Regions from separate parts of the Mangrovibacillus sp. Mu-81 genome, predicted to be linked through region 3. Evidence: riboswitches for the same ligand, from Rfam matches in the RefSeq annotation. Region 3 holds a riboswitch; each other region holds the start of a gene.
The links. Region 3 has a riboswitch for cobalamin ahead of V6B33_RS08045 (ribonucleoside-diphosphate reductase subunit alpha). Riboswitches for the same ligand answer to the same signal wherever they lie in the genome.
Positions count from the first base shown of each region.

Region 1: linked by a shared signal. The riboswitch ahead of V6B33_RS03425 (acyl-CoA thioesterase) and the one ahead of V6B33_RS08045 (ribonucleoside-diphosphate reductase subunit alpha) in region 3 are both predicted to bind cobalamin.
Region 2: linked by a shared signal. The riboswitch ahead of V6B33_RS05815 (ABC transporter substrate-binding protein) and the one ahead of V6B33_RS08045 (ribonucleoside-diphosphate reductase subunit alpha) in region 3 are both predicted to bind cobalamin.

Region 1 is NZ_JBAJHU010000001.1:681,048-691,789, reverse strand. It holds gene V6B33_RS03455 (FecCD family ABC transporter permease) at 1-854, shown strand, start outside; gene V6B33_RS03450 (bile acid:sodium symporter family protein) at 930-1,913, opposite strand; gene V6B33_RS03445 (FAD-binding oxidoreductase) at 1,910-3,307, opposite strand; gene V6B33_RS03440 (hypothetical protein) at 3,487-3,750, shown strand; gene V6B33_RS03435 (alpha/beta hydrolase) at 3,886-4,851, opposite strand; gene V6B33_RS03430 (flotillin family protein) at 5,225-6,754, opposite strand; cobalamin riboswitch at 6,943-7,137, shown strand; gene V6B33_RS03425 (acyl-CoA thioesterase) at 7,290-7,763, shown strand; gene V6B33_RS03420 (SLC13 family permease) at 7,804-9,165, opposite strand; gene tcuA (FAD-dependent tricarballylate dehydrogenase TcuA) at 9,254-10,742, opposite strand, start outside.
Region 2 is NZ_JBAJHU010000002.1:439,810-450,551, reverse strand. It holds gene V6B33_RS05845 (carbon-nitrogen hydrolase family protein) at 1-745, shown strand, start outside; gene V6B33_RS05840 (SDR family oxidoreductase) at 852-1,613, opposite strand; gene V6B33_RS05835 (TRAP transporter large permease) at 2,056-3,336, opposite strand; gene V6B33_RS05830 (TRAP transporter small permease) at 3,333-3,806, opposite strand; gene V6B33_RS05825 (TRAP transporter substrate-binding protein) at 3,876-4,889, opposite strand; gene V6B33_RS05820 (GntR family transcriptional regulator) at 5,154-5,792, opposite strand; cobalamin riboswitch at 6,081-6,266, shown strand; gene V6B33_RS05815 (ABC transporter substrate-binding protein) at 6,399-7,388, shown strand; gene V6B33_RS05810 (iron chelate uptake ABC transporter family permease subunit) at 7,537-7,668, shown strand; gene V6B33_RS05805 (bifunctional adenosylcobinamide kinase/adenosylcobinamide-phosphate guanylyltransferase) at 7,744-8,313, shown strand; gene cobS (adenosylcobinamide-GDP ribazoletransferase) at 8,310-9,110, shown strand; gene V6B33_RS05795 (histidine phosphatase family protein) at 9,068-9,745, shown strand; gene V6B33_RS05790 (bifunctional adenosylcobinamide kinase/adenosylcobinamide-phosphate guanylyltransferase) at 9,697-10,122, shown strand; gene V6B33_RS05785 (cob(I)yrinic acid a,c-diamide adenosyltransferase) at 10,176-10,742, shown strand, end outside.
Region 3 is NZ_JBAJHU010000003.1:169,146-179,887, reverse strand. It holds gene V6B33_RS08050 (ribonucleotide-diphosphate reductase subunit beta) at 1-771, opposite strand, end outside; gene V6B33_RS08045 (ribonucleoside-diphosphate reductase subunit alpha) at 789-3,032, opposite strand; cobalamin riboswitch at 3,220-3,402, opposite strand; gene V6B33_RS08040 (SurA N-terminal domain-containing protein) at 3,961-4,725, shown strand; gene V6B33_RS08035 (hypothetical protein) at 4,846-5,022, shown strand; gene gndA (NADP-dependent phosphogluconate dehydrogenase) at 5,087-6,499, opposite strand; gene V6B33_RS08025 (thiolase family protein) at 6,832-7,986, opposite strand; gene V6B33_RS08020 (acyl-CoA dehydrogenase family protein) at 7,998-9,143, opposite strand; gene V6B33_RS08015 (3-hydroxyacyl-CoA dehydrogenase) at 9,215-9,982, opposite strand; gene cspD (cold-shock protein CspD) at 10,128-10,328, opposite strand; gene V6B33_RS08005 (hypothetical protein) at 10,592-10,742, shown strand, end outside.

The DNA of each region.
Region 1 (10,742 bases), on a different contig from region 3:
AGGAAGAATTCATCCTATTTTCAATCAGACTGCCGAGGATCATCATTACCGTTCTTGCAGGTATGGCGCTTGCTCTTTCCGGTTCGATTCTGCAGGGAATTACCCGTAATGATCTGGCCGATCCGGGAATCATAGGAATCAATTCCGGTGCCGGGGTTTCAATTGCGATTTTCTTTTTATTCTTTCCCATCGATGCTGCTTCGTTTGCATACCTGCTCCCGATTGTTGCTTTCGTTGGAGCCATGATTACCGCATGCTTGATCTATTTATTTTCTTACAGCAAAAGAAACGGCATACAGCCTGTGCGGTTAGTGCTGGTCGGAGTCGGATTCTCGATGGCTTTCTCGGGACTTATGATCATCCTGATTTCAGCTGCTGAGCGTCAAAAAGTCGACTTCATCGCCAAATGGCTTGCGGGAAGCATTTGGGGGACTGACTGGCCATTCATTTGGGCAATTGTCCCATGGCTTGTCATTCTTATACCGCTTACACTCTATAAATCTCAAATGCTGAATCTGCTTGGCTTGAGTGAGCCTGTCTCTGTTGGTGTAGGGATTTCAATCAATCGCGAGAGATTCCTTATGCTCATGGTGGCAGTTGCTTTGGCCGCTTCCGCCGTTTCGGTTACAGGAGGAATTGCTTTCATAGGACTGATGGCCCCTCACATGGCTAAAGCATTAGTAGGTCCCCGCAGCCAGATGTTCATACCGGTTGCCATTCTACTCGGCGGGTGGCTCTTGATGCTTGCCGATACTATTGGAAGGAACATATTGGAGCCGGACGGAATTCCTGCCGGGATCATGATTGCCTTGATAGGAGCGCCTTATTTTATGTATTTGTTGTTGAAGAAATGATCGAGCACATTACAACTAAATATTCTTCATAAATAAAAAAAGGTGGTACCGGGATTTTCGGTACCACCTTTCGTTTTATCTAACAGACGCTTGCGGCTCATTGCCCTTATCCATAATTTCATTTTTATCCTTTTCTACAGTCTTTTTACTCCAGTAGGTTGCGATGATTGGTCCCGAGATGTTGTGCCAGACTGCCGCAATGACACTCGGGAGCGCTGCCAGAGGTCCGAAATGGGCAGTTGCAAGGGCCACCCCAAGCCCTGAGTTCTGCATCCCCACTTCAATCGAAATGGCACGCCGTTTGCTTTCATCCAATTTCATCAGGCCGGCTGTACCATACCCCAGCGCCAAACCAAGAATGTTATGCATCATCACAGCTGAGAAAACCATGAAGCCGGAAGATGCAATATTCTCAACGTTTGCAGAAACAACTGCTGATACAATAATGATGATTGCCGCCACCGAAATCAACGGAATGACATTCAGACTTTTTTCCACGGTGCCCGGGAACAGCTTTTTGATTACCAAACCAAGCGTTATCGGTATGATGATCACCTGTACGATTGACAGGAACATGGCATAGGGATCGACCGGAAGCCACTGTCCGGCTAACGCCAATAATATGAGAGGTGTGGCCAGGGGCGCCAGCAGTGTGGAGAGAGACGTCATCGCGACCGATAATGCCAGATTGCCTTTCGCCAGATACACCATGACATTCGACGCTGTCCCGCCTGGAACTGAACCTAACAGCACCAAGCCTGCTGCAAGCTCGTCCGGTAAACCCATCACATATGCAATCCCAAACGCGCCGAGGGGCATGATAATGAATTGAGCAAGTACCCCTGTGATGACAGGAAGCGGCTTTTGAAGAACAAGTTTGAAATCAACCGGCTGGAGCGTCAACCCCATCCCGAACATGACGACACCGAGAAGGATCGTGATATAGCTTCCCAACGGTAAAAATGGTGCCGGAATGAAATAGGCGGCCGCGGCCACAAGAATGACCCAGACGGCGAAATACTTTCCTGCCAGATGACTGATAGATTCCAGTAGTCTCATCCCTTTTCCTCCTTCGTTGTATGGATCAGTTTATGGGGATTCAATAGTCCGGACGGGTCAATGGCATCCTTTATATTCTTCATGACCTGCAGTGCTCCGCCATGCTCCCTCTTCTGATATTTCATCTTCCCTGTTCCTACCCCATGTTCTCCGGTACATGTCCCGTTTCTCTCAAGGGCATATTCTACGATCTGTTCATTGAATGCCTCTGCACGTCGGACTTCTTCCGGGTTGCTTAGGTCGAGCATGAGAAGTGCATGATAATTCCCATCACCAACATGGCCGAGGATGCCTCCTGTAAGATTAAGCTCATCAAGCTTTTCGCGGGCGGAATTGATTGCACCGGATAATTCGGATATGGGTACACAGACATCGGTTACCATCATCTTTTTACCAGGATTGCCGTGGATATATGCATATGCAAGATTATGACGAGCATCCCACAGCTTATTCCTGGCTGCCTGGTCTTCCTCGAAATGAACCTCCTCACATCCATGGTCTGAAACGATTTCCTGCATGAATGCCACATCCTGCTTCAGCCCGGCTTCGTTTCCGTGAAACTCCAGAAACAAGGTCGGCTTCTCTATATAATCTGTATCACTGAACATGTTCACCTGCCTCATCGAAGCCTCATCGACCAGTTCCACTCTGGCAACAGGGATCCCGGCTTGAAGAATCGAGACGACCGCTTCGACTGCATCCTCAATATGTGGGAATGACGCTCTTGCAGCCAGGATGTGTTCAGGTATTCCATATACTCTCAATGTCAATTCAGTAAAGCATCCAAGCGTCCCTTCAGAACCAACAAATAAATGATTCAGATTATAGCCTGATGAGGATTTTTGTGCAAGGTTCCCTGTGTGTATGATTTCCCCTGATGCAAGCACGACTTCCAAATCCCTCACCTGATCTCTCATTACACCATATTTGACGGAAGTCGTCCCACTCGCATTCGTGGCAGCCATCCCTCCCAATGTCGCGTCAGCACCAGGATCCACTGAGAAAAATAAACCATGTTTCTTCAGTTCCTTATTTAGCTGGGACCGGGTCACTCCCGGCTGCACTCTGACAAGGAAATCCTTTTCCCTTACTTCAAGAATTCTGTTCATTTGGGAAAAATCAATGCTGATCCCTTTGTCATAAGGAATCACGTGTCCTTCCAGGCTTGTGCCTAAACCAAATGGGACGATCGGAGTACCATATGTACCTGCCAATTTTACAATCTTGCTTACTTCCTCTGCATTCTCAGGGAACACAACAATATCAGGAGAGAACGGGTGATGATAAGATTCATCCTTCCCATGCTGTTCCAGAACCGTTTCATTTGTTGTTACTTGATGACTTTTCAGCAATTCTTTTAATTCATGAAGCAGCCCATTTACTTTAACTGTCATCCAGCTCTCCTCCTTTGGCAAATTGTATAATGTATGCAATTATACATAATAATCTGAATTTTACAATAGGATCAGAGTGATTTTTACTCATGAGTTTAAAAAACGGGAGCTTGGGAAGTTTAGAAAAAACTATCTGAGGGAAACACAGAAATAATTCATTCATTAAAGGAGGCACAAAATTGAAAACGTTAACCATTGAAGTTGAGTACTCCCCGGACTCTTTATCTACTGATGAAGCGAAAGATCAAATTAAGAAGTCTCTGGTCGGTTCTGATTTTAAAGTCGTTTCCTTTGCAGACTCTCAATCAGATACAGATTCCTCTTACAAAAAAATGCACTCTTCCCTGCCGAATCAGCCAAAAGGTGCAGATCCTGATGTCAACTCAACCGGAGCAGGCGGCATGGTATCACCTGACTCAAGCGGCTATCCGAATAAAGACTGATGGAAGCTGGCACAAAACTAAAACATTATGGCCTATAAAAAAATCCGAACCAATTCGAATTCTAAATAAAGAATTTGAATGAAAGTTCGGATTTTTATTCGGCTAGGACACATTTATCCCAGCCTGTTTTCATCCCTACTGTTCCGTTGCTTCCTCAATGAATTCCATCAGCCTGCGTTTGTATTCTTCTTCCTCGTCAAGGAAACCTTGTGTATGACCGACATCCGGTATGATCCATAATTCTTTTTTACCTGATGTTTTTTCATATAACAGTTCAGCCATTTCCGGCGGTACAAGCTCATCTTTTTCACCATGGATGATAAATAGTGGTAACTCACTTTTCTTTTTCTGAACCTGATTCAGTGCTGATGCCTCCTCAAATGAAAATCCAGCCCGTATTTCAGTGACCATGCTTGTAATATCCATCAGCGGGAAAGAAGGCAGATTGTAAAGGTACTTCAACTGATGAGCCAGTTCATCTTTAACTGAAGTGTATCCGCTGTCCGCTATGATTCCTTTTACTTCACCGGGAAGGTCTTCGCCTGCTGCCATGAGGACAGTCGACGCACCCATTGAGAAGCCGTGAAGAAAGATGGAAGTATCATTCTTTTCTTCTATGACATAATCAATCCATTTTCTTAGATCGTTCCGATCATGCCACCCATATCCGATATAGTCCCCTTCACTTTTCCCATGCCCTCTTGCATCGGGCTTCAATATGTTATATCCCTTTTCATAATAAAATCTTGTCACTTCAGGCAGCTGCTCGTTGTTTCCTTTATAGCCATGAGCCAATATAACCGTTTTACCAATCCCGCCATCATTGTTCAGATATAGTGCACTCAGCGTCAAACCATCGTCACTTTGAATTTCCACTTCTTCGAAATTCTGTTTCACCGTCCAGCTCCTTAGATCCTGCAATCGTTTCTGTTCTTCTTCCAGCGCACTTACCGCTTCAACCGCTTCCTCTGAACCGTAAAGCTTGATCGCTTCATCACTGCGGTTGATGGCGACGTCATAAAAATAATTCGCAGCACCGACAAGAACGATCATTGTTATGAAGAGCAGCCAACTTATAATCAAGCCGATGCGTTTTATCATATACGTATCTCCTTCACTACTATACTTTCGTTACACTTACTTGATACCCCGGAGATTTTTACTAGAAACCTGTCAGTTTGAGGAAGCTGCGTAAATAAATAAAAAGCACCCAGAAACTCTGAGCGCTTTTAGTCCTCACATTATTTTTTCTCTAATTCTTTTACTCTTTTTTCAAGTTTGCCGGCAACCGATAAAGCACTTATCGCTACCCCCAGTGAACCAACCGCAATGGAAAAAGCGAATATCAATCCGGTATCCACATGTAATTCCTCCTTTATTCAGTCATTGTGTAATCTTACTTTATACTTTCGCATCAACTATTCAATTCGCCTTTTTTACCCAAGACTTTTTAGGAAGGCTTCATGAATACAGACTATGATTCATCCCCTCTACCTGTCCTCATTTCCTCTTGGGATTCCCCCTTATCAGCACTTAGAGCAGGGGCAGCCTCTTCCTCTGCTGTCGATTCTGAAATTGCCGGCTGCTGAAAGGGTCTTTCCGGCCGTCTATTTGCATAAGACCTTAACAGTTCACCAACATCGATCCCTGTCATTTCCTTCAACGGCTCCTGCATATCCACCATCGTTTTTGTGATGCTTCTTCCAAACGATGGGACGCCCTGACCATTACCGGAATCAATGATTTTCACCGAATCAATATTGTTGAGAGGCTGTGCGATCTTCTCTGCAAACACAGGAAGCATTTCGATCAGTTTTTCTGTAATGATGACGTCTCCGTGTTTCTCCATTGCTTCAGCCAGCAGTTTACGTGATTCCGCCTCTGCCTTACCGCGCTGTCTGATGACATCCGCTTCAGCTGAACCTTCCTCACGGCGGATTTTCGCTTTCGCTTCCCCGTCGATTTCAGCTTTACGCGCTTCTGCTTCAGCTTTACGGGTCGTCTCATAGTATTCGGCGTCTGCTTTGGTTTGACGCACTTTCGATTCCTCTGCCTCGAGCTTAACCGCTCGTTCACGCTCAAGGAATTGAAGCGTCAATTCTTCTTCTTTTACTTCTTTGGAAAGCTTGGCTTTTTCCAATTCATAGGATTGCTCCGATTTCGCCCGTGCACGTTCTGTTTCTTCCTTGAATGCCGCATCTTTGATGTCTTTTTCCTTTTTGGACTCTGCGATGGAAATTTGGCGTTTATACTCTTCTTCCTTCGCTTCCTGGTCGGTCTGGGCTCGGTGAATCCGCGTCTCTCGTTCAGTATTTGCTTCCGCAATTTCAGCTTGCTTGCGGACTTCGGCGATTCGTGGCCGGCCAAGGTTTTTTAAGTATCCATTTTCCTCATCGGCATCGCGTATATCCGTCAAGCCGAGAGAAGTGATTTTGAAGCCCATCAGATCAAGCTGCTTCTGGGCGATCTCCGATACGTCGGCGTTAAACTTCTCACGGTTGCTGTTGATATCTTCCACGGTCATTTTTGACAAGATTGCACGAAGATTACTTCCTAGTACTTCAATAATTTCATCTTCGATTTCCTTCTGATCTTTACCAAGGAATTGTTCCGCATAGTTAGCGATTCCGTTTAGCGTGTCGGCCACCTTGACCATTGCAACGGCATCTGCCACGATCGGCACGCCTCCGTTTGTATAGACACGCGGTGTGGACAGTTTCAATTGGAAAGAAGTCAGATTAACAGGCGTAGACGTCTGGAATCGTCTCAGGCGGTATCCACCGCCCCTTATGATTTTCATGGAACGCCCTTCCTGGTCGGTGAAAATATTCGTCTCTTTCTCTGGATCCCCGAGTTTCGGACCCGTAATGATCAATGCCTGATTGGATCTAGCAGTACGATAGCGGAATCTCATCCAGAAATAATACGCGATCCCAACGATCGCCGCTACGATCAATACAGGAATAAGGAACATAATTACTCCGATTGCAGTTAGTGAACCCATTCTTACCTACCCCCTGAATAATAGTTAGCAGTCATACTCTTCTCTGCTTTTATAATGGTTATATGACTATCTACGGATCACGATCACTAAAGGTTTCATAAAAATTGGGAAAATATCAGTATATTCCCTTTTTATTGACAAAGTAAGGATGGAAGACGTCGAATATGGTAGAATAATAGCGTTCGCAAATTTCATAATTGCTCATTGGTGAAGAGAGTCTGTTGACACTCTTCTTAAAAGGGAAGTAGGTGAAAATCCAACGCGGTCCCGCCACTGTAAGGCTGAGATTTCTTATGATGCCCACTGTTTTCTTTTAGGAAATGGGAAGGGATAAGCTATCGAAGATGCCGAGCCAGGAAACCTGCCAATCGGGAAGAACACAGAGTTCCTACGGGAGATAGGAGGGTGTTACGCTATATGGAACAACACATCTGGTATCAATGGATCTTGATTGTTCGTCTGGAATAGCAGTATCTCCTCGTTATAAAAGGGAGATGCTTTTTTATATTCAAGACAGATGAGGAGATGACAGGTTATGGAACACGCTTATCCAACTGAACGTTCACGTACGATCCAGACTAAATTGGTACTGCCGCCGGACACAAACCACATGCAGACGATTTTTGGAGGAAAGGTATTAGCTTATATTGATGAAATAGCTGCACTTGCCGCCATGAAACATTCCAGCTCCGTAGTGGTCACCGCCTCCATTGATTCGGTTGACTTTCTTTCATCTGCAACAGTCGGCGACGCACTGGGCCTTGAAGCAATTGTGACTTCAACGGGAAGGACTTCAATGGAGGTTTATGTAAAGGTATACTCTACGAATCTACTGACAGGCATCCAGACCCTCACCACTGAATCCTTTCTTACGATGGTAGCCGTTGATGAAAACGGAAAACCAAAGCCCGTACCGAAAGTCATTCCAGAATCAGAGGAAGAGACCCGGCTGTTCAACACCGCTCTCAAGCGGAAGGAACATCGGAAGAATCGGGCTTTGATCAAGTAATAAAAAAGGGGATGAACGATTTGCTGTTCATCCCTGCTGCCTACCAATAAAAAAACACTGAACCTGCTATGACACCAGCCCATGCAACTGACGCTATCCAACCAACCCTAAGCAAGTCCCTATCTGTAAAATAACCATACGTGTAACTGATCAAATGTACAGGAGACTGGGTGACTAGAAAGAAGCCCGGCACGCAGGCAAGGAACACAGGCATTGCCATATGCAAAGGCGATAAAGCCGGGTTCGAGGTTCCAATCGTGATAGCCAATGGAAGCATGATTGTCAAGAAACCTAATATATTCACAAACACAATTCGAATGATGCTTGTACTAATAACAAGAATCAGAGAGACTACCCAAGGGGAATGACCTGCAAGAATATGATTCAAAGCGGCAGCCATCCAATCGATTGTACCGGTTCGGATCAACATCCCTGATACCATTAATGTCGAAGCAAAAAAGAGGATCAAATCCCAGTCAATGGACTTTCTTGCCTGCTCCCATCCCCACACCCCCGCGTAAGGAAGTACAGTCACGCAAGCACCGAGCAGACCGATTTGGGGAATGGAATACCCGTGTAATGGCTGGGTGACCCATAAGATCAATGTCCCCCCTATAATGATCATGACTTTCTTTTCATTCGTGCTTACAGGTCCCAATTCACCGATCTTGTCCTCAATTAACTTCATTAGGAGCTTTCTGTTTATTTTTTCTGGAGGGAATATAAACAGGAAGATCCCCCACAGAATGAAAATAAACAACAAAACCGGAATCCCGAATAACATAAACCATTTTAAGTAGTTCAAATCGGGGGATACGTCATTCATGATCCCGAACGCATAAATCGTAGAGCTTGCCCCCGTAGCAACAAAAGCACCTGAAATAGCAGCCAGATAAGCAATCCCTATAAACAAGGATTTACCTAAATGGTATACGTCCCCTATTTTCTTTAGACTTTTCATTAAACTGTCCAGGACAGAGGACACCAGACTTCCCTTTCCGACATTAGAAGGAATGAGAATGGACAGCACAAGCATCAACAAGAAAGAAATGAAAATCAATGCTTTTCCGGATCCCCTGGAGAGCCTTAGCATATAAAGAGATACCCTGCTTGCAAGTCCTGTTTCAATAAAGGATGATGAAATGATGAATGTCGAGAATAACAACCAAACAATTCCCGAACTGAAGTAGCTCAGAGTTTGTTCATAAGAGAAAAAATGGAATGAAAGAAGCAGAATGAATATCAGAGAACTGAAAGCAAGCGGAAAGACTTTGCCTATCCATAATATTTGAATGATAATAAGAGCCGCGATTGCTTTCCATTTGTCATCCCACCCAAAAACAGGCAAAAAAAACAACCCATACATGACTAATGTAAAGACCAATAGTAGTGGTTTTCTCATTGTTTTAACTCCCATCTATGAAGTCTTCATCCAAAAGGAAAAAGTCACCGATATTCAGGTGACTTCCTTTCTTTTCAACCACTAAAGATCAATTCGTAATCTTTGTATCCTGCTTATGGCCAAGTACATAGCGGGCAGCAGTGGAACCTGCCAATTTCCCATAAACCGCTCCTGACATCAATCCCGACCCTCCAGGATAGTTGTGATAGAAGATTCCCCCAACCATTTCTCCCGCAGCGAATAACCCTGACAATGGTTCACTACCTTTTTTCAATACTTCTCCTGATGGATTTACATGCAGACCTCCGAATGAGAAGGTAATTCCGCACGTCACCGGGTATGCATAGAAAGGGCCCTTTTCAATCTTTAATGCCCAGTTCGTTTTTTCAGGGTTTAAGCCGGCTGTCTTCTTCCCGTCTTTCTCTGTCGGATTGTATTCCCCTGCTTGAACGGCTTGATTATATTCTTCGATCGTTTTTAGAAATTGCTGTTTGTCCACAGATAACTGATCGACTAGCTCAACGAGGGTTTCACCCTTATAACAGGTGGCTTCTTCCAGGTCATATTCCTTTCGTAGAAGTGGACGTACTTCAGAATCGTAAATCTGATAAGCAACATGGTCAGGTTGTTTCAGAATTTCCCGGCCATATTTTGCGTATGTATAATTCCGGAAGTCAGCGCCTTCATCTACGAATCGATTCCCCTCTTTATTCAGCATGATACTCAGAGGATAGGAATGTTTCTTATAAATATCCCCTGGTTTATTGAAGTCCCCGACTTTTGGTGCATTAAAGTCTGTCCCTATCGAATGACAGCCGGAATATTCCCCAAACTTCTCTGCCCCAATAGCTGTCGCCATCGAAATCCCGTCACCCGTATTGTATTCAGTACCACGGACGATCGCTGCTTCCCATTCTTCACCGAGATGTTTACTTCGAAGTTTTTTGTCTGCTTCCAGACTCCCGCATGCCAGAATAACTCCGGTTGTTTCAACAGTCATCTCATTTTCACCCTGTTGGACGACAACACCGCTGATTTTTTCTTCTTTTTTTACAAGTTCCACTGCTGCTGCCTCGTACCAGATCTCAACACCAAGCTCCTGTGCCCGTTTAAACAGCTGCTTCATCAATCCGATTCCTTTATTTTCGGTCTTAACCGGGAGACCTCCCCAAAATTGACGCTTGCCATCCTTTTCATAAGACTGATTCTCGTAATTCAATTCAAATTTAACTCCATGTCCTTTCATCCAGACCAATGTTTCAAACGAACGATCCACCAGCTGTTTTGCAAGTTCAGGCTGACTCTCGCCTTTCGTGACGCGCATGATATCTTCATAATAGTCCTCTTCATGATAATCCGGCATGACAATCGCAGCGGCATCCTCATCTGAAAGTTCAGGTACAACTTTACGGATATCGTTGAGATGATGATAGGCAACCCTGATCGCTCCATCTGTGAAGAATGAATTTCCGCCTCTTTTATACTCTGGTCCTTTCTCCAGTACCAACACTTTCGCTCCTTCTTCACATGCCGAAATGGCAGCACATAAAGCAGCATTACCAGCACCAACAACGACT
Region 2 (10,742 bases), on a different contig from region 3:
CGAACTTGCATTAACCGGCTACAATTGTGGAGATCGATTTTTTGACGTAGCAGAAACGATTCCAGGCGATTCTACTCGCTTTTTTGAAAAACTAGCGGCTGAGCTTGATATTTATATTATTTGGGGGATGCCTGAACAAGGCATTAATCATGTTCTGTACAACGCAGCCGCCATGGTTGGTCCGGAGGGCTATGTAGGTAAATGGAGAAAAAACGCACTTCCCGGACATGCCACGGACTTAACAGGTCCCGGAGCCTTTCCGGATAGAAGATATTTCAAAGCAGGTGAGGATCTCCCTGTATTCAATACAAAAATCGGGAAAATAGGTGTTCTGATCTGTTACGATATCTTCTTTCCTGAACTTTCCCGCCTCCTCACGCTAAAAGGAGCAGACATAATCGTTGGAATTTCAGGTTCCCCATCATTCGAAAAAGACATCTTCGAACCTATTGTCAAAGTAAGAGCAATGGAAAATACAGTAAACTTCGTCTATACCAATCTGGTAGGAATAGAAGGAGAAACAGAGTATTGGGGCGGTGGATGCATTGTCGGAGCAGGGGAGAAACAAACCAAACTGCCGGGCACTCCACTTATATGTAAAGCTCCATACGAAGGAGAAGGTATTACCATTGGGGATGTGGACATAGAACATCACGGTAAAATCCGACCTTATTTTCCGGTTTTGAGAGATTTGACTACAGGTATGTATGAACGGCTTGTGGATTGTCATCGGAAAATGACTTAGGGGATTTAATAGGGACAGGGGGACAGGGGGACAGGTTCCTCGTCCCACATATTATTAAAATCGGACGATTGTTTTGGGACAAGGGGCCTGACCCCTTGTCCCAAATTCATCTTCCAAGCCATCCCCCATCAACAGCTGCTAAATGACCATGTACATAATTGGAAGCTTCCGAAGCCAAATAGACGACGGTTCCCTTGAAATCATCGGGTTCTCCCCATCGATCTGCCGGGATTCGATCAAGAATTTGTTTACTTCTGAGTGGGTCGTCGATTAGGGCGGTATTCATGTCTGTTGCAATATAGCCTGGGACGATTGCGTTTACATTGACACCTTCTTTTGCCCATTCGTTGGACAAGGCTTTCGTTAGTTGTGCCACACCGCCTTTTGCTGCAGCATAGGCGGGAACGGTCAATCCTCCCTGGTAAGAAAGGAGGGAAGCGGTGTTGATGATTTTGCCTTGTCCTTTCGCAACCATGTGACGTCCTGCCTCCTGACATAATAACCAGACTACTTTTAAATTAATCGCAAGAACATCATCCCAATCGGATTCAGGGAAATCAACGGAAGGCGACCGGCGTTGAATGCCTGCATTGTTTACTAATATATCAATCTTTCCAAATGCGGAAATCACACTGGGTATGGCAGCCTTCACTTCTTCTTCCTTTTCAAGATCACATGAAATAATGGAGCATTTTCTGCCAAGCTGTTCAATTTGTTCCTTCACATCAGTCAGTTCCGGTTTTCTCTGTAGCAGGGCAATATCAGCCCCGGCTTCTGCCAAGGCGACTGCCATTGACCGACCGATTCCGCGAGTAGCCCCCGTAATGGCAGCTGTCTTTCCAGTTAGATCAAATAAATTTTTCACCATATGTATCTCTCCTTCTGCAGTTTTTTTACTTTTTATATAGCCCTATACGCAAAGTTTGTTGTGTTAACTACACGAATTGCAAAGTTCTGTCGTGCTAAATGGTGAGGGGAACTACTCGCTACCAACTAGCGTACGGCTGTTTACCACAGGAGCCTTCGCAGTTCCCCTCACCATCTATAGAGACATTAGTGACAAAAGCACTCAACTCTGAACACTTGAAAAAAGCTGTTTTCTATACATGTATAAGATTTATTCTAGTCTATAACTCACACTTAATAGTTGATTGGAACGGAAGGTGCTCGACTCCTGCGGGAATAGCGGGAAAGTTGAGACCCCACAGGGCAAAGCCCGAGGAGGCTCAACTCACGCCCCGCGGAAAGCGAGCACCTGGAGTGGAAATCAATCAGCACTCAAAGTTTATGAAAACAGCCTTTTATAGTATTCATTCGATTAGATTCGGAATAAAGGTAACGAGTGATGGAAACAGCACGATTAAAACGAGTGCAAAACAAAGCAAAAGAACAAATGGAACGGCACTCTTCATAGCATGTTCAATCTTAACGCCGGATGAGGAGCATGCAACAAACAGGCAGACACCTACTGGAGGAGTCAGTGTTCCAATTGCAATATTAATAACGATCATGACACCAAATACAACGGGATCCATTCCTGTACTCAAAGCAATGGGCAATAGGATTGGAACAAACATGATCAGCAGGGCAAGCCCTTCAATGAACATGCCGCCAATGATAAAGATTAAGTTAATGACGAGTATAATAAAGAACGGGCTGTCAGATACGCTTGTGATGAGACCACTCAAGATCTGTGGGAAGTTGTGACTCACAAGGATCCAGCTGAACAAAGAGGAAGCCGCTATGATCAGCAGCACATTTGCTGAACTGATGATTGCTTCCATGAAAATCGATGTCAAGTCACGTAATTTAATGCTTCTATAAATGAACAATCCAAGGATTAAGGTATAGACAACAGCAATGACACTGGATTCTGTAGGTGTAAAGACGCCAGTTAAAATCCCCCCGACAATAATAACCGGAGCGAATAAAGGAAGTATCGCCTTTTTGAAACTGTCTATGAAATAGTTGAATGAAAACGAATTGGACTTCGTTACACCATAATTTTTTTTGCTGCAAATGATCCTGGCCGCAACCATAAACAGAACACCAATGAGTATACCGGGGATAATCCCTCCTAAAAACAACTTCCCGACAGAAATACTTGCAATCCCGCCTAACACGACCATCGGAATACTCGGAGGAATAATAATTCCAATCGATCCTGATGCTGCTTGCAAGGCGGCAGCAAATCGTGCAGGATAGCCCAGTTTAACCATACTTGGCGTCATCACGCTGCTGAGTGCAGCTGTATCAGCAGGAGCGGATCCGGAAATTCCTCCCATCATCATGCCGGAAGTGACACTCACATAACTCATGCCGCCTTTCGTCCACCCGATAATGGAATCTGCAAAGTTAACAAGTCTTTGCGTTAAACCGCTTTTATCCATGATCACACCGGTAAGCATGAAGAAGGGGATGGCCAATAATGTAAAGCTATTCATGGAAACGAACATTTTTTGTGGAATCAATACCAGCGGGACTATCCCTTCCCATAAAATAGTGATAATCGAGGCCACCCCTAAAGAGATCCCCACCGGAACACCCAAAATCAACAGTGCAAAAAATGCAATGAACAGTAATGTAATCATCGTTTCTCCTCCTTGGATGTCGCAAGTAATACGACAACAAAGATCAGCGCAATGAAACCTGACACAGGTATAATAGAATAAATGATTCCCAGATTAATAGGCAGTACAGCAGCCGTGCCAGACATATTCACCTCTACAAATTTAATTCCCTGCCAACATAACACGGCAAAAAATGATCCTGTAATGATATGTACAAGAAGCTTAATGCCTTTCGTTAAACCTTTCATTCTGTCGGCCACTGCCGTAATCGCAATATGTTTTTGCTTATAGATTCCCATTGTGATCCCTAAAAACATTAACCAAACAAAAATGTATCGATTAAGCTCTTCTACCCAGACCATCCCGCTCGAAAAAACATAGCGGAGGACAACCTGAGTGAAGACAAGTGAAACCAAAACGGCCACTAGGAATAGAACGGTGTACATCACCAGTTTTTCTATCCCATTGCTTATGAGTTTTAATGTTCTCACACGTCCCAACCTCCATTCATTTGCCTTGATCATCCATGAAAGGGAGGCTTGGAAGCCCCCCGTTTCAATCTACTTTGTATCCATGATCTGCTGAATAAGATCCTTGCCGAATTCATCGCTGTACTTGTCATATACAGGTTCAACGGCTTCTCTCCATGCTTCTTTATCCGGGTTTTCTTCTATTGTTAAATCACCTTCCTCTTTAAGGTATTGAATATCTTTCTTTTCATTGTCACGAATCAGCTCTCTCTCATAATCGCCGGCTTCTTTCGATGCCTCCGTCAGTGCCTCCTGGACATCCTTCGGAAGACTATTAAATTTATCAGGGTTCATAATAAGCAGCATGGCTGTATACGTATGACCATCTAAGACCATGTAATCTTGTACTTCATACATCTTCGAACTTTTTATGGCAAATATAGGTCCTTCCTGCCCATCCACAACCCCATGCTGTGCGGCCATGTAAAGCTCGGAAAATGGCATAGGTACTGCACTTGCCCCAAGCGTCTCTGTGGCAGAAGTTAATACCGGCCATTCAGGTGTTCTGATTTTCAATCCTTCCAGATCTTCCGGTGATTCCAAAGGACGTTTACTGTTTAAAAAGTGCCTGAACCCTGACTCCCAGTAGCTCATCACTTTAAAGCCGCCTTGTTCTTCCGCTTCACTTGCAAGCTGCTCCCCAACTTTACCTTGTAATACTTTATCTACATGATCGTAGTCCCTAAAGAGAAAAGGCAGATCAAACATGGAATAACGGGGATAATATTGTGTCACACTTCCAGTGGCCACAAGAGAGATATCCACTGTTCCCATCTTCGTACCTGCAGCGAGTTCTCCTTCATCCCCCAGTTGACTGTCATGATAGACATCGACTTTCACTTTCCCATCCGATTTTTCTGATACTAATTCCGCAAATTTTTCCGCCCCTGCATGGAATGGTGAAGATATCGGTTGATTGTGACCCAGCTTTAACGTAATCGTATCGGAGTCACCGGATCCACCGGCACTTTTTCCACAACCTGCTAACCCAATCATTAAGACAGCTGCAATGAGCAAGCTAAAAACATTGAACTTCTTATTCATCCTTATTCCCCCTTTTTTAATGTAACTGTATGAAACAGCATGAGAATACTGCAGATACTGAAGTGAAATTCTTAAAAATGTAACCGCTAACAAAAGGCTTCATAAAAAATCCTTTATTTTCCCCCTTTGCTAACGACTCAACAACCAATTGTGAAAATTCAGATTTAATATTATATATAATATTTGTGATTATATATAATTTAAAACGACACGTCAAGACCCCTATCTTTAAATAAAGCTATAGATAGGGGTCTTTGTTTAAGTCTATTTTTCAACCATTTTCATAATATGTTCTTTAAAAACGTTTTTAGCTTTCTCTACATCTCTTTCTTCCAGCGTTTCCACAAGGGCTTGATGATATTGATGTACTTCCTCTGGAAGGATTCGAACCTTTGGATTCAATAACGTGATGTATCTTCGAATATGATTCGTTAACATTCCCCAAATTCTTAAATATACATCTACATTTGCCCATTCAATGATTGTACGATGAAATTCCATATCCAACCGCGACTGAACAGCATAATCGTTCTCGCCGTTTTTCATTTTGTCCACGATATCATATAATTCACCGAAGTTTTTTTTGGTTAGATGCGGAAGAATCGCTTCAATAGCATCTGTTTCAATTTTTGCTCTTAATGAAAACATATGATACATTTCAACCTGGTTTATATCAGAGACAAAGGCACCCCGATACTTGATCGTATTAATGAGCCCTTCTTCCTCCAAGCCTCTAAGTGCTTCTCTTACCGGCACTTGACTAATCCCGAGCCTTTTTGCCACTTCTGTCTCTACAATGCGGTCGCCAGGCTCCAGCTTAAGCATAATAATATCCTCTCTAAGTTTCTCTTTCACCTCATCTTTGAGGGAAACAAGCGTGTTCACTTTTTTTGGATTCGCCATTTTAACCGACCGTCCTTATCGTTTTAGATTCGTGAGATTATATATGATGAATTATATTGTATATAATTGTGGGTTGCAATGGGAAGCAGAGGGGCGGTTAAACCGTCCCCCTGCTTCGAAGGACAGGGGGACAGGTCCCCCGTCCCATAAATAAAGGTAGGTTGGTTCGTTCGTTTGGGACAAGGGACCTGTCCCCTTGTCCCAGTCCCATTCTATTAAAATAATATTCTGCAAAATGATTCCCCTTACAACCTTTCTTGTGTATAATCTAGCTAGCGGAAAATTTAATACATATTGTCGTAAACAGGTGACTTTAGTCGAACTGAAGTCATAATAGGGAAGTTGGTGAAATTCCAACGCGGTCCCGCCACTGTAATTTGGGAGCCGGCTGTTAATACCACTGTACATTTGTATGGGAAGGAACAGCGGGCAATGACCATAAGCCAGGAGACCTGCCTGTTACCGTGCACCAAAAGCCTACGAGGATAGGGAAGGTGTAAATCGCATCAATTTTGAATTTGAATCAAAATATGCCTTTTACACGTCATCTCTTTCTTCAGGAAGAGATGTTTTTTTAGTTTAAGATGAAAAAGGGGAGAACATAAAGTGAAAAAGATTAACTTGTTATTGCTTGCATCGCTGCTTTCTATCGGCGTCATTGCCGGTTGCGGAAGTAACGGAAACACAGATAATGAAAACGCTGGAGCTGATTCAGCAGATAAGGAGCAAGCTGAAAACCAGGAATCAGCAGCTTTTCCTGTAACAATCAAGGATGCGTTGGATAATGAGGTAACGATTGAAGAAGAACCGGAAAAGATTGTATCTCTTATCCCGAGTAATACCGAAATTGCTTTCGAATTAGGGCTGGGTGATAAAATTGTAGGTGTATCAGAATTTGATAACTATCCTCCTGAAGCGGCTGAAAAAGAAAAGATCGGCGGTATGGAGTTCAATGTAGAAAAAATCCTTTCCTTATCACCTGATCTGGTGCTTGCCCATGGTTCGGTAATGGGATCGGCAACTGATGCTCTCCAGCAGATAAGAGACGCTGGTATCACTGTTTTGGTCATAGAAGACGCTAAAAGTTTCGAAGAAGTTTACTCTACTATTGAAATGATCGGCAAGGCCACAGGTGCTGATGAACAGGCCGAAGAAACCATCGGGAAAATGAAAGATGATCTTCAGGCGGTGAAAGATAAAGCAGCCCAAGTTCCAGAAGAAGAGAAAAAGAGCGTTTTTGTAGAAGTGTCTCCTTCACCAGAGATTTTCACTTCTGGAAGTAATACCTTCATGGATGAAATGCTTACGTTGATTAATGCAGATAATGCAGCTGCAGAACAAGAAGGCTGGGTGAAGATGAATGAAGAGGCCATCATCGCCCTGAATCCCGATGTCATCCTCACCACTTATGGGTATTACACAGAAAATGCGAAAGACTTAGTGTTAAGCAGAGAGGGATGGGAGGGTGTACCTGCCATCAAAAATGAACAAGTATATGATGTTCACTCGGATTTAGTAACGAGAACCGGCCCGAGGCTGGTACAAGGAGTAGAGGAGCTTGCAAAAGCGGTCTATCCGGATGTATTCAAGGAATAGTTTCGTATGGAGCTTCATATTTTCACTGCTGACAGGTATTTAGATGGGCACGATTTCATTCCCGGTATCTCATATTCTTTCGATCCCCGGTGCAAAGATTTTCCGTTACCCTGTCCTGCATTCTGAAGGTCAAATGTAGATCATTATCGTGAATCGTATCAAGCTGGTCCGGGCACTGGTGGCATTTCTTGTTGGAGCGTCTCTCGCAATTGCGGGAGCCGCTTTTCAATGTTTATCGAGGAATCCTTTGGCTGACCCTTATATTTTTGGGGGTTCCTAAGGTGCTTCAGTCGGAGCGATGATGTTCGTGGCGAATTTACGCTGAAAATGTACCTAGCGATGGAGGGATAACCAAATGACGGCAGAAATTATTTTTATATGTGGAGGAGTGCGCAGCGGAAAGAGTTCTTTCGCCGAAAGCAGGGCAGAATTTTATCAATCTGCCGTGCCTGAAGCAACCCTGCATTATATTGCCTGCAGCAGGGCGTTGGATGATGAGATGAGTCAAAGGATAAGAAGGCATCAGGCGGACAGAGAAAAATCGGAGCATAGTTGGATGACTTGGGAATGCCCGGTGAATATTGGTTCTTTGTCTGAAAACTTCTTCTCCAAAGATATCGTATTGCTTGATTGTGTGACGACTTTGCTGACTAATGAAATGTTTTTAGCAGAATCGATCAATGAACAAAAGTTGACAGAAAAGATCGTTGAGGATGTTAAGAAACTATCCAAGAATGCCGGCAAGCTCATCCTTGTCAGCAACGATGTTTTTTGCGAACCGGTTGCTGCTGATGACTTTGTGAAAAGTTTTACGAAAACTCTGGGAATGGCTCACCAAAAACTCGTTGAAATTGCAACTGAAGCCTATTCAGTTAAGAACGGCATTCCAGTGTTGAAAAAAGGAAGGGGACTACCGGCAGAATGAATGTCAAAGGTTATGTATTGGGATTGCTGGTCAGCCTTCAATTTTTCTCAAGTCTGCCAATTCCGATTTCAATAAAAATGGATCGAAACGTGATAAAAAGGACCGTCATGATGTTTCCGGTACTCGGGTTGATTATGGGCGGTATCATGGGCAGCCTCCTTTATTGCTTGAATGAGTGGACGAACCTTTCCTCTCTGGCACTTGCCTTTATCGTTTGGGTGTTGCCGATTATCCTTACAGGAGGTATACACCTTGACGGCTGGATGGATACCTCTGACGCTTATTTTTCCTATCAGGATAAAGAGAAACGTCTGGAGATCATGAAAGATCCGCGGGCTGGAGCATTTGCTGTTATATCCGTCATCGTTCTGTTGTCTGCGCGCTTCCTATTTATCTATGAAAGTATGATGTTAGATTCTTTAGTTCTGGCATCCATGATCGGGGTCATTCCTTTTTTCAGCAGAATGATCATGGGAATCCTGATGGTAACAGGAAAAACGGCCAAGGAAGAAGGGATGGCGCATTACTTTAAACAGCACACAAGTCCCGTGTACCTGCTGACTTATTCGATTCCTTATGTTCTGATTGCTGTCATTTTCCTTTGGTTATTGCCGAATATAGCCGATTTGTTCTTGCTGTTCACGTTGGCTGCAGTATTGCTGAACCTGTGGATCAGACGCCAGACAATCAAGTGGTTTGGAGGCATCACCGGAGATACACTTGGGGCATCAGTGGAAGGAGCTGAGACACTATTATGGATGATCGTGTGGTTGTCGGCTTATACCGGCATGGCCTGACGGAAGAGAATCGCGCTAAAAAGTATATTGGCTGGCATGATGCCATTTTACCGGAGGCAAGCCGCAACGAATTGGTTCAGCAAGCTCCTCTGTATTCTTCATATGAATTGGTCATCACCAGTGATCTAGCACGGTGTAAACAAACCGCAGAAGCACTGTTTCAAGATGTTCCTCATCTGGAATCTAATTTATTCAGGGAACTCCATTTTGGAGAATGGGAAACGAAAACATACGAGGAACTAAAATCGAATGGAGGTTACCGGGAATGGCTTAATGACTCAAGCATTCAAATACCGGGCGGCGAAAGCCTCGGCGGTTTCCATGAAAGACTTAGAATGGGCTGGCTGCAGGTAAAGGATATAGTCATTCGTGATAGGCACGGCCCGAAATGTGTCAAAAATTCCGGCAGTCATCTACCTTGTGACTGCCAAACTAAGAGGATAGCGATTGTCACTCATGGCGGCGTTATTAGACATTTATTGACAAAATTGACGGCAGAAGAAAGAAGTTTTTGGGAATGGCAGATCCCATTTGGCGGAGGGTATGAATTGAGTTGGACAGCCGATGAATGGAGGAGTGGAAAAACATGCAGTTCGTTACGGGCGGTGCCTTCAACGGGAAATCTGAATGGGTGAGGAAGACCAATAAGCAAAAGCTTGCGTGGCTGAAAGGATCTGAAGAACTTACTCTCCCTCAGCCTGATTCGTTTCAGAATACAGTTGTACTGGAAGGCTTCGAATATCTTATTCTTAATGAAGTCAGGAAAGAGAAAGAAATTGAAATGATCAGAAGCGAATTTCAATCACTGTTTGAAAAGTGGATGAATTGGGAAGAAACATCAGCGTCCCGAAACGTGATATGGATTGGATCTGATATTGGGCGGGGAATAGTACCTGTTGATCCTGCTGAAAGAAAGTGGCGGGATCTTACAGGATGGGTATATCAGGATCTAGTCAAGCTTTCCGATCATGTCTATGAAATCTGGTTTGGTTTGCCGCAGAGGCTAAAATGAGCGAAGGATGCCTTCGTGAACGATAAGAATTTTACCAAAAGGAGAAGGAATCTATGAAAATATACAGCCGGAAAGGCGATAAAGGCAGGACCAATATCATAGGAGGTCGTGTCGATAAGGATGATGTAAGGGTAGAGGCATATGGCACGATCGATGAGTTAAATTCATTCGTAGGGAAAGCTGTGTCTGAATTGGACAAAGGTATGTTCCAGGACCTTCTCGATGACCTGGAGAAAATTCAGCATGAACTCTTTGACTGTGGCGGGGATCTGGCGAATGCGACGGATAAGATTCCGATGAAGCTTAAAAGCGAAACGATTGATTATCTCGAGGAGAGGATTGATCAGTATATTGGGGAAACCCCGCCGCTAGAGAAATTTATCCTTCCAGGAGGGGCAGGACCAGCGGCAACGATCCACATTGCCCGTACTATCAGCCGAAGGGCTGAACGGCAAATCGTCAGTCTTATCAAATCAAATGCAGAAATTCCTGAAGTGACTTTGCAGTACATAAACCGCTTATCTGACTATTTTTTTGCTCTGGCAAGGGCGATCAATCACAGAATGGGATTGCAGGATGTTGAATATGAAAGAAGTGCAAACGTCTTTTCTTCAGCTCGA
Region 3 (10,742 bases):
TGCAGCTTTAGTGAATGTTGATTGACCGAATTCCCATAACTCTTTCGTTTGATACGATGGATATTCCTTCAGTATTTCCTTGAAAATCTTCTCAAACAAGCCGACGTGGAGCTGTTCATCCCTGTTAATATAATTTATCATTGTACTGGTTGCCACCATCTTCTGATTTCTGGCAAGGTTGTAGAAGAATGCAAATCCGCTGTAAAAAAATAATCCCTCTAAAATAATATCGTAAACAATCGATTTTAATAGATTCTCGACTGTCGGGGATTCTGCAAAATCGCGGTAGCCTTTCACCACGAAATCATTTCGTTTCATTAGAATCGGTTCTGTTTTCCAATAATTAAACACTTCATCCTGCTTTTGCTTAGGCACAATACTAGAAAGCACATAGCTATAGGAATGATTATGAATCACTTCCTGCTGAGCCAGTATGATCATCAGGGCGTTCAGGCTTGAATCCGTCAAGAAGTCCGCGACCTTTCCTGCATAATCAGTCTGGACACTATCCAAGAGAGCCAATAAGCCTATCACTTTCAAGAACGTGTCCTGCTCCTTCTGTGTAAGCGATTCAAATTGATTGATATCTTTGGACATATTTATTTCAAACGGTGTCCAGAAATTCCCCAGCATCCTTTTATATTTCGGGTATGCCCAAGTGAAACGAACATCATCCCAGTTTAATACATTTGAGCTTTTCCCATTGATGATGGATGTCGATTTATTGGGTGCAGAAGCGTCTAACAGCTCTCTATTTTTCAGTGTAATCATCGTTAACTTCCCCCTTATCAGCTATGACAGTTCTCACATTCTTCAATCACGGAATCTGAGGTGGACCTCACATAATACGTTGTTTTCAGACCGGATTTCCAGGCGTCGAGATGAAGAAGGAGCAGATCTTTCGCTTTTATATCATTACTGACATATAGATTGAACGAAATACCCTGGTCTATATGCCGTTGTCTTCTGCTGTTCTGTCTGATGCTCCAGTGTTGATCGATATGGTATGCCGTTTTGTAGTACCATAGCGTCTCGCTTGTGAGATCCGGTGCTGTTACAGGAATTTTATAATCCTTTTTTTCTTCAGAGTATAACAATCTGAAGAGTGGATCTATACTCGCGGTAGATCCTGCTATGAGGGAGGTGGAAGAATTCGGCGCAACGGCCATGAGATATCCATTACGCATTCCATTCAATGACACTTCCTTCTTTACTTCGTCCCAAAGCGGACCGTCATAGCCCTTTTTCACAAAATAGCTGCCAGATTCCCAGTCAGATCCTTGAAAATATGGATATGCGCCTTTCTCCTTCGCCAATTTATTACTTGCCTGGATCGTATAATAAGCAATTTCCTCGTAAAGTGAATCACAATAATCTTCTGCTTCTTCACTTTCCCATTTCATTCCTTTTACTGCAAGCAAGTGATGCCAGCCAAACGTACCCAGACCGATTCCCCTGTACCTTTCATTCGTCAGTTGTGCTTGAAGGACCGGTATATTGTTAAGGTCGATAACATTATCCAACAGCCTGACTGCAATTTCGATCACCCGGGGCAATACATTGTTCTGCACAGCCTTTGCCAGAGAAATGGAAGCAAGATTACACACTACGAAGTCTCCTGGGTGTTTATACGTAATGATTCTTCCGTCTTCAATCTTTTCTTCTTCTATAAATGTCGGACTCATGTTCTGAGCGATCTCTGTACAAAGATTGCTGCAGTATATCATGCCTTTATGAACGTTGGCATTCTGACGATTGACACTATCTCTGTAAAACATAAAGGGCGTACCCGTTTCCAGTTGGGAAATCATGATTCGTTTGAAGATGTCAATGGCCGGCACAGTTTTCCTCGAAAGTCCGGGATTTTCCACACACTGCCAATACTTTTCCCTGAACGATCCAGTACCTTTCTCCTCATCAAAATAGTCTTCCAGGGAAAAACCCATCACTTTCCTTACTTCATGCGGATCGAACAGATACCAGTCATCCCTTCTCTCCACGGCTTCCATGAATAAATCAGGAATGCAGACACCGGTAAACAAGTCATGAGTCCGCTGCCTTTCATCCCCATTGTTCAATCGAACGTCAAGAAAGGAGTGAATATCTTTATGCCACACATCCAGATAAACGGCAATTGCGCCTTGGCGCTGTCCGAGCTGATCAACAGAAACAGCCGTATTATTTAATTGCTTCATCCATGGAATGACTCCTGAACCGACCCCTTTAAAGCCTTTGATGTCACTACCCCTGCTCCGGACCTTCCCTAAATATATGCCAAGCCCTCCGCCATTTTTGCTAAGAGTCGATACATCCGTATTACTGTCAAAAATACTTCTCAGATCATCCCCTACTGTGTCGATAAAACAACTGGAGAGCTGACCGTAGCTCTTTCCAGCATTGGCTAAAGTAGGAGTTGCAACGGTCATATACAGGTTTGACAGTGCCCAATAGGCTTCTTTAATCAATGCCATCCTTTGATCCTCTTCTTCATCCATCATCAGGGTCATCGCGATGATCATAAACCTCTCCTGTGGAAGTTCGAATACGCTGCCTTCATGTGATTTCGTTAAATACCTCTCTGCCAGGGTGACTATTCCAATATAGGTGAACAATTTGTCTTTTGAAGGGTCCAGGACTGATTCCAACAGTTGTATTTCTTCCCGGCTGTACTTCTCCAGCAATCGTGGATCATACAGTTTTTTCCCGACAAGTTCATTTACTAAGTGGAAAAACGAATCATAAGGCTTTCCAGGATCAAGCCTCCTTGAGTGACTGCTGTAACGATATAGTTTTTCTAAATACAGGAATGCAGCTGCATATGTCCAACGCGGTTCTTCTGTCGAGATTCTTTCAACTGCGGATAGGATCATTTGGTGATAAAGCTGATCCTCGGTAAGCTGCGTTTTCACTTGAATGAGCCTGTCCACTTTTTCTTCAAACTCTTCCATTGTCAACTCAGGAAAATTCGACCTTAACTTCCGGCAAAGCTGCCTGGCAAGTGTTGAAGTATTTACTGTTTCAATCAGTGTCATTTCTTTATTCCTCCTGTATCAGTTCAATCCAGTTGTACGATACTAACTGCGGAAGAGGATACAAAAAAGCCCATCCTCATGATATGGACGGGCTTTTTTGAATAACGATGATATGATATAACAGACGTATGTAAGTAAAGGTATCTATTATTCTATCCTCGCATATCCTCCCAATTCCCGAAGAAGATCATACGTTATAAACGCGGCAGGTCTCCTGACTCGTGCTTCATCCTACTTTAAGGCCTTCCCATCTTTAAAAAGATAGTGGCAATACCTTATTTCGTCATCACTTACAGTTGCGGGGACAGCTCCGGAATTTCACCGGATTCCCTTTTAAGTCTTCATAGACACCGCATTTACAGATTAAACTAAATCAATATATAGTTATTTTATTTCCCACAAACACAATCTATTGTGCTCTTATCCATCATAAGATAATTCAAATGATTTATCAAGCATAGAATCTGTGTCTTTTCGAGAAAGATATTTTGAATGAACTTCTCTCCTGCAAACAAATATGCCTATAATTATCTTTTTCTGCAAAAATCCAAGAACATCTCTGTTTTGAGAGTCTCAAACACCTCTAAAAGGAAATTACATAAGTATTTCTAGTTTGTGAACGGCATCTTGAACACATATAATTCAAATAGAAGGTTGTTTGACAGTATTCTTTGGTCCCCAATATTTTTGACGGGCTGTTTACACGGTTAACCCGTTGTAAACAGCCTATTTTTTGTATGCATGAAATCCATCAGCGGCGTTTATTTGCATAAAATATTGCATCACCGGGGAAAATGACAGAATCTTGTATTTCAGTGGGATTACAAAGTGATTAAATAAAGCAAAAAGGTTTATTTTTAAATCAGAATCATATAAAATGCGCATTAAGTGATTTTTTAATCACCTCTTTGAAAGGAGACAATGATACATGAAAAAACTATTGAGTGCTTTACTGATAACAATCATGGCGATTGCCTTAGCTGCCTGCGGGGATGGAGAGGAGGCAAAAAAGCAATCTGAAGATAAACCAAAAACAGAAGAAAACAGTAAACAACAAGAAGAACAGGCTAAACAAATGGAAGAAATGCAAAAGAAAATGGATAAACAAAAAGTGGACAAGGAAAAAATCGTTGCAGTCGTAAATGATGAAGAGCTGAAGGGTGAAGAGTACAACAACATGCTTACAACTTCCCAAATGCAATACCAGCAAATGGGACAAGACCCTACAAGTGAAAAAGCTTCTGAACAAATCAAAAAACAAACGATCGACAGTCTTGTCGGCCAGACCCTTCTCATGCAGCAAGCAGACGAGAAAGGATACAAAGCCACAGACGAAGAGATCAACAAACAGCTTGAAGAAGTGAAGAAGCAATATAAGACCGATGAAGAGTTTGAGAAGGCAATGAAAGATGCAGGTTTCTCCATGGACGAATTAAAAACTCAAATCGCTGAGAACGTTAAATATACAAATTATGTAGAAAAAGAAATAAAAGTGGACGAAGTCACGGAAGACGAAATGAAGAAGTTCTATGATCAATTTGCCAGCCAGCAGGGTAAAGATCAAAAAGCTCCGAAGTATGAAGAGGTCAAACCTCAAATTAAGACCCAATTGGAACAGCAAAAGAAACAAGAAAAACTTGTACAGCACGTTGAAGAATTAAAGAAAAATGCTAAAGTAGATATTAAAATATAAATCAACTTTTTAGAACAAGTCCCAGTGTCGGGACTTGTTTTTTTGTACCTAATGTTTGTCCTTTAGGAAAAGGGGTAAAGTCCATCATACCATTACTTCATAAGCAAAGGAGTGTCCTGCATGAATAAACGTTCAAACGATCATCCGGAACAGCTTGATAATGACCATGAAGGAATACTGGATAAACATGAAAGCGAACAAAACGTGGACCCGATTCCATTGGAAGACTTAAAAAAAGAACTGCGTGAAGAAAAGAAGAAGCATCATACCAAGGATGATTCTTCCAGTGATGAATAACCTGTTTCCATTCTTTAAAAAACCCCGGACACGAATAAGTGATCCGGGGTTTCCTATTGTGAGTTTATTTATTTAACCAATCTGTATGGAATATTCCTTCCTTGTCCTTCCTCTGATACGTGTGAGCTCCAAAATAATCCCGCTGAGCTTGAAGGAGGTTTGCTGGAAGCGATTCCGAACGGTAGCTGTCGTAATAAGCTAGTGCACTCGCCAGCCCCGGAACCGGTATTCCCAATTTGATTGCTGTTGCAACTACTTCCCTTGCTTCATCCTGATAATTCTCCACTATATCTTTAAAGTAGGGATCAAGAAGTAAATTCGTCAATTCAGGATTTCGATCATAAGCTGTCTTGATTTCCTGGAGGAAGCCAGCGCGGATTATACATCCCCCCCTGAAAATCATAGAGATTTCACCCGGCTTAAGATTCCAGTTATATTCTCTGGATGATGATTGTAATTGAGCAAACCCTTGAGCATAGGAACAGATTTTACTGAGATATAGGGCTTTACGAATCATTTCGATAAACTCTTCTTTATTCTCGTTGAATTCAACGTTCTTAGGTCCTCTCAGGATTTTGCTTGCCTTCACCCTTTCTTCTTTCATAGCAGAAATAAATCTGGCAAAAACAGATTCAGTGATGATCGACAATGGCACGCCAAGCTCTAATGCAGAGATGCTGGTCCATTTACCGGTGCCTTTTTGACCAGCCGTATCAAGGATAACTTCCACCAGCGGTTTACCTGTTTCTTCATCGACCTTGGTGAAAATATCAGCAGTAATTTCGATTAAATAGCTGTCAAGCTCCCCTTCATTCCACTCATTGAAGATTTCATGCAGTTCTTCTGCCTCTAAACCGAGTACATTCTTCATTAAATAATATGCTTCACAGATCAGCTGCATATCACTGTATTCAATTCCATTATGGACCATCTTTACATAATGCCCGGAACCATCAGGTCCGATATATGTACTGCATGCATCCCCGTTAACCTTGGCTGAAATGGCTGTCAGGAATGGTTCGACCAGATCATAGGCTTCCTTTTGTCCACTAGGCATGATGGCGGGTCCGTATAGTGCTCCTTCTTCTCCCCCGGAAACACCAGCCCCGATGAAATTGATCCCTTTTTCCTCCAATGCTTTATTGCGCCTGATTGTGTCTTCAAAAAAGGCGTTACCACCGTCAATAAGGATATCCCCTTTATCTAAGTGAGGCAGCAGGGAATCAATAGCTTTATCAGTGATTTCACCTGCAGGTACCATCATCATAATTTTTCTTGGTTTTTCTAAAGCTTCTATAAATGATTCTATATTACTTGTTCCGATAAGCTGTTTTTCACTGTGTTCCCTTAGGATTTCATTTACCTTTTCATCAGTGACATCATAAATTGCGACAGAGTATCCTCTGCTCTCGAAATTCAGAGCCAGGCTTTTACCCATCACCCCTACACCGACAACGCCAATTTGTTGTTTAGACATACGATCCTTCCTTTCCTTGCTTATAAACAATTTTCACCGTATTCATTATAATACGAAATAATTTTTCTTGCAGAACTTTCACAAAAAAACTTTTTTTCAAGGGGTTATTCATTTGTTTTTGATTATCAAAAGCAAAATTTCATTAACATTCTTTCAATTAGTCGATAGTATTCATTCTTTCCTAGTGAATATTATCCCATTCAAAGTAATCAACGCCAAGTCTGCATAAGGAAGAGCGGCCCGGAAAGCCGGCCCGCCCCTGTTTTATATCTGTTAATTGGTACATTGTTATCGTGCTTTCTTCTTTATTTCTGCTTAATATTCTATAAAACCTATGATCCCAGCCGTTCAATGATAGTGGCATTTGCCATTCCGTGGCCTTCGCACATTGTCTGAAGTCCGAAACGGCCACCTGTCCTTTCAAGCTCATTCATCATCGTCACCATGATGCGAGCTCCGCTTGCCCCCAGGGGATGCCCCAGCGCAATAGCCCCTCCATTCGGATTTAACCTGGCAGGATCTGCTTTCAGTTCTTTTAACCATGCAATCGCTACTGGAGCAAATGCTTCATTTACTTCGAATACATCAATATCGTTTATTGATAATCCTGATTTGTCCAGCACCTTTCTAGTAGCAGGAATTGGTCCTGTCAACATTAACGTCGGATCAGAACCCGTGACCACTCTGGTATGGACTTTAAATCTTGCTTTCAATCCAAATTCCTCTGCTTTTTCACGGCTCATGAGGAGCAGTGCTGCTGCGCCGTCACTGATTTGACTGGAATTTCCAGCGTGAATCATCCCATCTTCCCTGAATGCAGGTTTCAGGTTGGAAAGGATATCCACAGTCGTTTCTGGTCTTGGTCCCTCATCTTTGTTAAATAGAATAGTCCCACCCTCGTTTCCCGGTACTTGGAGTGGAAGAATTTCTTCTTGAAACCGGCCATCTTTCTGTGCATTAAATGCCTTTTGATGACTTTCATATGCAAACTGATCCATTTCTTCCCTGCTGATTCCGAATTTTATCGCAATCCGTTCTGCTGACAACCCCTGGTGAATGATTTCATGCTGTCCTTTGAGAATTTCACTGAAACCGGCCCCCCCATAATTGGAACCGATCGGAACTCTTGACATATTCTCCACTCCGCCTGCAATGACGATGTCCATATCCCCGGAGAGGATTGCTTGTGCAGCAAAATGAACTGCCTGCTGGCTAGATCCGCACTGACGATCAATGGTTGTTCCCGGCACTTCAACGGGAAATCCCGCAATCAATGCTGATAACCTGGCAATATCACCAGCCTGTTCTCCTGATTGCGTCACACATCCGAGAATGACATCATCTACATATCCGGGATTCACCCCTGATTTTTTTATTAAGCCTTTAAGGATTTCACCCGCCATATCATCCGGACGTATATTTTTCAAAGCCCCGTTTCTTCTTCCAATTGCAGACCTTATCCCTTCTACTATAACTGCTTCCCTCATAAGATCCTCCTTTATAGTCCCAAATTCTTTGCAATGATTACTTTCATGATTTCATTCGTCCCTGCATAAATACTGGCCACGGGGACATCCCGGTATCTCCTGGCAATCTCATACTCTTCCATGTATCCATAGCCTCCATGAAGCTGCATGCATTCTGCAGCAATTTTTCTGGACATTTCAGTAAGTTTGAATTTTGCCATCGATACTTTAACCACTACTTCTTTTCCGTGTATGTGCTCTGAAATCAACCCATCAAGAAATGCTCTGCCCATTTCGATATCAGTTGCCATTTCGGCCATCTTAAATTGAATATGCTGGAATTGACTGATGGATTTCCCGAATGCTTCCCGTTTTTTTATATAATCCATTGCCAGAGAAAACATATGCTCAGAGGACACCTGCGCCGCAATGGCCACAACCAGCCGTTCCTGCTGAAGCTTCTTCATGAGATACTGAAATCCCTTACCTTCTTCACCTATAAGGTTCTGTACTGGAACTTTACAATCTTCGAAAATTAATTCTGCAGTGTCCTGGCAGTGCAGTCCGACCTTCTCAAGCTTCCTGCCCCTGGAGAACCCCTCTGTACCTCTTTCAATTGCTATAAGGCTGATTCCTTTATGAGCAGGAACTGCACCGGTATCAGTTTTGCATGCAACAATAACCAGGTCACAATGTATCCCGTTGGTGATAAAAGTCTTTTGTCCGTTCACAATATAATGATCACCATTCAATTTGGCGGTCGTTTTAATCCCGGCCAAGTCCGATCCCGTTCCCGGCTCCGTCATTGCAATCGCCGATATCATATTCCCTTTTGTACAGGAAGGAAGCCATCGCTTCTTCTGTTCATCTGTGCCGTATTCCGTAATATAAGGGACGACGATATCATTATGGAGCCCAACACCGATTAACCCTGAACCGACACGTTCCAATTCTTCGTTTATGATGACAGAGAATCCCCAATCCGCACCGCTGCCCCCGTATTGTTCATCAACATCCGGACAAAGAAACCCCTGCATGCCCATCTTCTCCCAAAACGACCTCGGTACAAGCCTGTCTCTTTCCCACTGTTCATAATGTGGATATGCTTCCTTCTGCAAAAACTTACGCAGTGAGCTTCGAAACATGTTATGTTCTTCTTTTAAATATGGATGATACACACGTTTCTCTCCTTTCTTGTGCAATTGATCCAAAAATGAATGACGGTCCATTCATTTTTGGGATAATTCACTTATTTGGGCTGCATGCGTATGGCTCCATCCAATCTGATTGTCTCCCCATTCAACATTGGATTTTCTATAATGGCATCTACAAGCTGTGCAAATTCTGAAGGATAGCCGAGTCTTTTCGGAAATGGAACGTTTTCCCCAAGAGAAGTTCTTGCCTCTTCAGGAAGCGAGTCAAACATAGGGGTCTGAAATAATCCGGGGGCAATCGTCATCACCCGAATTCCATCTCGTGCAAGTTCCCTTGCAATCGGAAGTGTCATTCCTGCCACTCCTGCTTTAGAAGCGCTATATGCTGCCTGCCCGATTTGCCCGTCGAATGCAGCTACGGAGGCAGTATTTATAATAAGACCTCTCTCACCACATTCATTTTTTTCATTACCCTGCATGTTTTGTGCCGCTAAACGGATGATATTAAATGTACCGATTAAATTGATTTCAATCACTTTTGAGAATAGATCAAGAGAGTGAACACCTTTCCTGCCGGACACCTTTGAAGGGGGAGCAATCCCGGCACAGTTGACTACCGTATTGATACATCCAAAAGAATCAATGGCGTTCATCATCGCCGCTTCCACATCTTTTTCACTTGTCACATCGGTATAGTGAAATCCTACACTGCCTCCTAATTCACTTTCCAGCCTTCTTCCCTTCTCTTCGTCGATATCTAATATAAATGCCTTTGCCCCTTTACCTACCAGGCTCCTGACAGTGGCTTCACCTAATCCCGAGGAACCTCCTGTTACAATCGCCACGCAATCGTTTATTCTCATTATCCTAGCCTCCATTAATGGGTATACCTTCATTTTATCTTTGTAACAAATAAAAAGAAATAATTTTAGGAAAATTCTGTTTATTTATCTCATAAAAAAACAGACTCATCAAAATGATGAGCCTGTTTTGGAAGTTTGGTATCAATTATTTCTTAACAACGTTAGCTGCTTGTGGTCCACGAGCACCTTGTTCGATGTCGAAAGAAACTTCTTGACCTTCGTCAAGTGATTTGAAACCTTCACCTTGGATCGCTGAGAAATGTACGAATACATCGTCTCCACCTTCTACTTCGATGAATCCAAAACCTTTTTCTGCGTTAAACCATTTTACTTTACCATTTTCCATGAAAAATGCCTCCTAGTGTGTGCTTACCACACAATGTATTACTATTCTTGCGATATCAGGTGAAAACCAAATCTTGTTCTTCCCTCGTATACCGGACAAAAATAATTCTTCTATAGAATAACAGGATTTTCTGAAATAATCAAGTCAACAAAACCATGCTTTATAAAGTCAGACGACTTACAATCATTCAATTTGAATTCACCCTATTTTCTTATGAATGAATTTTATGTGGTATAATAAAAGCAGTTGAAAGGAAGTGTAATATGAAATCCACCAAAAGCTTGTTTAGTAATGGATCTGCTGTCACGATAAAAGAAACCGGCGAAACGGTAACCATCTTAAAATCCCAGTACGTTAAAAACATGAAACGCTACTCATATATCGTCAAAGAACATCCCGGAACATTTTTCTTTG